One region of the Streptomyces sp. NPDC006193 genome, then DNA from elsewhere that is predicted to be linked to it. Evidence: riboswitches for the same ligand, from Rfam matches in the RefSeq annotation. Region 1 holds a riboswitch; the other holds the start of a gene.
What was found. Region 1 has a riboswitch for S-adenosylmethionine ahead of ABZ261_RS22975 (aminotransferase class V-fold PLP-dependent enzyme). Riboswitches for the same ligand answer to the same signal wherever they lie in the genome.
Positions count from the first base shown of each region.

Region 2: another riboswitch for S-adenosylmethionine. It lies ahead of thrC (threonine synthase); the one in region 1 lies ahead of ABZ261_RS22975 (aminotransferase class V-fold PLP-dependent enzyme).

Region 1 is NZ_JBEXTB010000028.1:7,404-9,597, reverse strand. Features, by position in the region: gene ABZ261_RS22975 (aminotransferase class V-fold PLP-dependent enzyme) at 1-1,090, opposite strand, end outside; SAM riboswitch class IV at 1,252-1,368, opposite strand; gene trpD (anthranilate phosphoribosyltransferase) at 1,515-2,194, opposite strand, start outside.
Region 2 is NZ_JBEXTB010000034.1:24,338-26,531, reverse strand. Features, by position in the region: gene ABZ261_RS25225 (MoaD/ThiS family protein) at 1-136, opposite strand, end outside; gene thrC (threonine synthase) at 133-1,416, opposite strand; SAM riboswitch class I at 1,434-1,577, opposite strand; gene ABZ261_RS25215 (glucosyl-3-phosphoglycerate synthase) at 1,733-2,194, shown strand, end outside.

The DNA.
Region 1 (2,194 bases):
CGGAGAGGGCCGCGGCGAAGTGGGAGCTGTTCCAGCCCTCGACCACGAAGGAGAGGACGCCGACGCGCGGCGCGTCGTCGCCGAAGAGGGAGAGGATCCGCACCTCGGGAATGCCGGCGAGGCCCTCGCGCACCCTGCCGATCAGGTGCTGCTCGCGGGCGACGAGGCTGTCCCAGCCGGCCTCGGTGAGGGCCTTGCAGGCGGAGGCGATGGCGTAGGCGCCGATGACGTTCGGGGAGCCGGCCTCGTGGCGGGCGGCGCTCTCGTGCCACTCCACGTCCACTCCCCCGTCCGTCCTGCGCGTCACCTTGCGGCTGGCGCCGCCGCCCGCGAGGTACGGCTCGGCGGCCCGCAGCCAGTCGGCGCGGCCGGCGAGGACGCCGGAGCCGAAGGGGGCGTACAGCTTGTGGCCGGAGAAGGCGATCCAGTCGACGTCGAGGTCGGTCACGGACACCGGGTGGTGCGGGGCGAGCTGGGCGGCGTCCAGGACGATGCGGGCGCCGTGGGCGTGCGCCGCCGCGGCCAGTTCCCGCACCGGCCACAGCTCGCCGGTGACGTTGGAGGCGCCGGTGACGCACACCAGGGCGGGGCCGTGGGGTTCCCGGTCGGCGAGGGCCCGCTCCAGGGTCCGCACCGCCTGCTGCGGGGTGCGCGGGGCGTCCAGGTAGGTGACCGGGGCGCCTCGCCACGGCAGCAGGGAGGCGTGGTGCTCGGTCTCGAAGACGAACACCCGGCAGTCGGCCGGGAGGGCGCGGGCCAGCAGGTTCAGCGAGTCTGTGGTCGACCGGGTGAAGACCACCTGGTCGTCCGCCCGGCAGCCGAGGAACGCGGCGACCGTCCCGCGGGCGTTCTCGAACAGGTCCGTGGAGAGCTGGGAGAGGTAGCCGGCGCCGCGGTGGACGCTGCCGTAGTACGGGGCGTAGGCGGCGACGTCGTCCCAGACGCGCTGCAGGGCGGGGGCGCTGGCGGCGTAGTCGAGCGCGGCGTAGGCGACCTCGCCGCCGGTGACGAGCGGGACGGTGACATCCCCGCCCAGAACGGGCAGCGGGGCATGAACGGACCGGTCGGCGGCAGCGGTGAAGACGGACATGGGCGGTCTCCCGTGAAGGCAGGTGGAATCCGCCGCGCGAGCGGGCACGCTCCGGCGCCGGCGGAGAAGAGAGGGGGATGCGGAGGCGGGGCTCTGCGGCCCTAGCGCATTCGCTTGCTCACGGAAGACTCCTCGACGACCAGGATCCCTTGGTGTCGAGGGATCCGCGCTTGCCGTGGACCTTGCTGTCCACGGCCTGGTCTTCACCCGGGGCACCCCGCCACGGACGGAGGGTTGCCGGACAGTCGGCCGGGGCCTCATGACTGTCACTCATGACCTGATCCGGAAATTAGCCGAGCGGATCATCCCGGTGCAACTCGTGTCCGGATGCCGGGACGGGCCGACGGGATGGGACGTCGTGCGCGGGGCTTCCCCGCCCGCCCTGAGGACGGAAGGGAAGCCCGGTCCCGGTCGTCGCGGGCGGCTAGCGGTTGGTCGCCGCCACCCACCGCTCCAGCGTCCGCTTCGCCGCCCCCGAGTCGATCGACTCCCGCGCCCTGGCCATACCGGCGCGCACCTGCTCGGCGAGGGGCGCGTCCGTCGGCTCCAGGGCGACGAGCGCCGCCGCCGAGTTCAGCAGCACGGCATCCCGCACGGGCCCCTGTTCGCCGTCCAGCAGACGGCGGGCGACCTCCGCGTTGTGCCCGGCGTCTCCGCCGCGCAGGGCGGACACCGGAACGAGGCCGATGCCGACGTCACGCGGGTCGAAGACCTCCTCCGTCACCTTGCCGTCCCGGACCGCCCACACCCGGGAGGGCGCGGTGACGGTCAGCTCGTCCAGGCCGTCGTCGCCCCGGAACACCAGCGCGGAGTTGCCGCGTTCGGCGAGGACTCCGGCGACGATCGGCGCCATGCGCGGGTCGGCGACCCCGACCGCCTGGGCGCGCACCTTGGCCGGGTTGGTGAGCGGGCCGAGCACGTTGAAGGTGGTGCGGATGCCCAGCTGGGCGCGGGCCGCGGCGACATGGCGCAGCGAGGGGTGGAACCGCACCGCGAAGCAGATGGTGATGCCGGCTTCCTCGGCGACCTCGGCGACCCGCCGCGGGGTGAGGTTCAGATTGATCCCGAGCTTCTCCAGCACGTCCGAGGAGCCGGAGGCGGAGG
Region 2 (2,194 bases), on a different contig from region 1:
CCCGGGCGGCGATCCCGGTGTGGTTCTTCTCCAGGTCGGCGATGACCTCGGCGAGGGTGGCGCCCTCGGCGCTGACCTCCGCCCGGCCGCCGGTGTAGGTGCGCAGGATGGTGGGGATGCGAACGGTCACGCTCATGCGAGGCCAGCCTCTCGGAAGGAGTCCAGGGTCGGGCGGATGGTGGCGGTCAGGCCGGTCCCGGCCACCGCGTCCAGGGTCTTCAGGCCGTCACCGGTGTTGAGGACGACGGTGGTCTTCGCCGGGTCCAGCACACCGTCCTCGATCAGCTTGCGGGTCACGCCCACGGTCACCCCGCCGGCGGTCTCCGCGAAGATGCCCTCGGTCCGGGCGAGCAGCTTGATGGCGTCCACGATCTCCTCGTCCGTCACGTCCTCCACGGCGCCGCCGGTACGGCGCGCGATGTCCAGGACGTACGGTCCGTCGGCCGGGTTGCCGATGGCGAGGGACTTGGCGATGGTGTCCGGCTTCTGCGGCCGCACGACGTCGTGCCCGGCCTTGAAGGCGGCCGACACCGGCGAGCAGCCCGCCGCCTGGGCGCCGAAGATCCGGTACGGCCGGTCCTCGACGAGTCCCAGCGCGATCAGCTCCCGCAGCCCCTTGTCGATCTTCGTGAGCTGCGATCCGGACGCGATCGGGACGACGATCTGGTCGGGCAGCCGCCAGCCGAGCTGCTCGCAGATCTCGTACGCCAGGGTCTTGGAGCCCTCCGCGTAGTACGGCCGCAGGTTGACGTTGACGAAGCCCCAGCCCTCGCCGGCCGGATCGCCGATCAGCTCGGAGCAGAAGCGGTTCACGTCGTCGTAGGTGCCCTCGATGCCGACCAGCTCGCCGCCGTAGACCGCGGCCATGACGACCTTGCCCTGCTCCAGGTCGTGCGGGATGAACACGCAGGAGCGCAGGCCCGCCCGGGCGGCGGCGGCGCCCACGGCGCCGGCCAGGTTGCCCGTCGAGGAGCAGGAGAGCGTGGTGAAGCCGAAGGCGCGGGCGGCCTCCAGCGCCTGCGCGACGACCCGGTCCTTGAAGGAGTGGGTCGGGTTGCCGGAGTCGTCCTTCACGTACAGACCGCCGGTGACGCCCAGTTCGCGGGCCAGGTTGTCGGCCTGGACGAGCTTGGTCCAGCCCGGGTTCAGGTTGGGCTTGCCGGCGACGTCCGCCGGAACCGGCAGCAGCGGCGCGTACCGCCAGATGTTCGCGGGGCCCGCCTCGATGCGGCGGCGCAGCTCCTCGGCGTCGTAGCCGGAGAAGTCGTAGGCGATCTCCAGCGGGCCGAAGCACTCCTCGCAGGCGAAGACCGGGCCGAGCGGCACCCGGTGGCCGCACTCGCGACAGCTCAGGGCGGCGGCGGGACCGAGGTCGACGGTGGGGACGCTGGTGCTTGCAACTGTCTGCACAGCCATGGAGGCGAGGCCCTTTCTCCTCATCTTCCTCACGGCGCATCTCGCCGCGAGACGGATTTGGCACCTTCCCTAGCCGGGAGCCTCGCTGCGAAAGACGAGTACCGACTGGAGGGTTGCCGGGGCTTCACCGGGCCGTGTCCCTCTGCCCCTCTGGATGAGCTGTATGCGGTTGTGGGCGCCGCGGACCCCCGGCATGCGATGGTCATCGGCGTTGTTCAAGACTGTAACCGAAGGCCAGGACGGTCGAGGGAGTCGTCCGAACCGCGAGATGGATCACACGGCGGCGTGTGGTCGTGACAGTGAGGAGCCGCAGAGCGTGCTGGAAGAAGTCGAGCGCTGGCTGGCCGACCGCTCCTGGTCCGTGGGCGACCGCCCGCTCCAGCGGATCCTGGCCGCCAAACAGCGCACGGGGCAGACGGTCAGCGTCGTGCTGCCCGCGCTCGACGAGGAGGAGACCGTCGGCGACATCGTCGCCGTCATCCGGCAGGACCTCGTGGAGCGGGTCCCGCTCGTCGACGAGATCGTCGTCGTCGACTCCGGATCCACCGACCGCACCTCCGAGGTCGCCGCGCGCGCCGGCGCCCGGGTCGTGCACCGCGACGAGATACTGCCCCGCATCCCGGCCGTGCCCGGCAAGGGCGAGGTGCTGTGGCGTTCGCTGCTGGTGACCGGCGGGGACATCGTCTGCTTCGTCGACGCGGACCTCAGGGAGTTCTCCTCCGACTTCGTCCGCGGCATCGTCGGCCCGCTGCTCACCGACCCGGAGGTCCACCTCGTC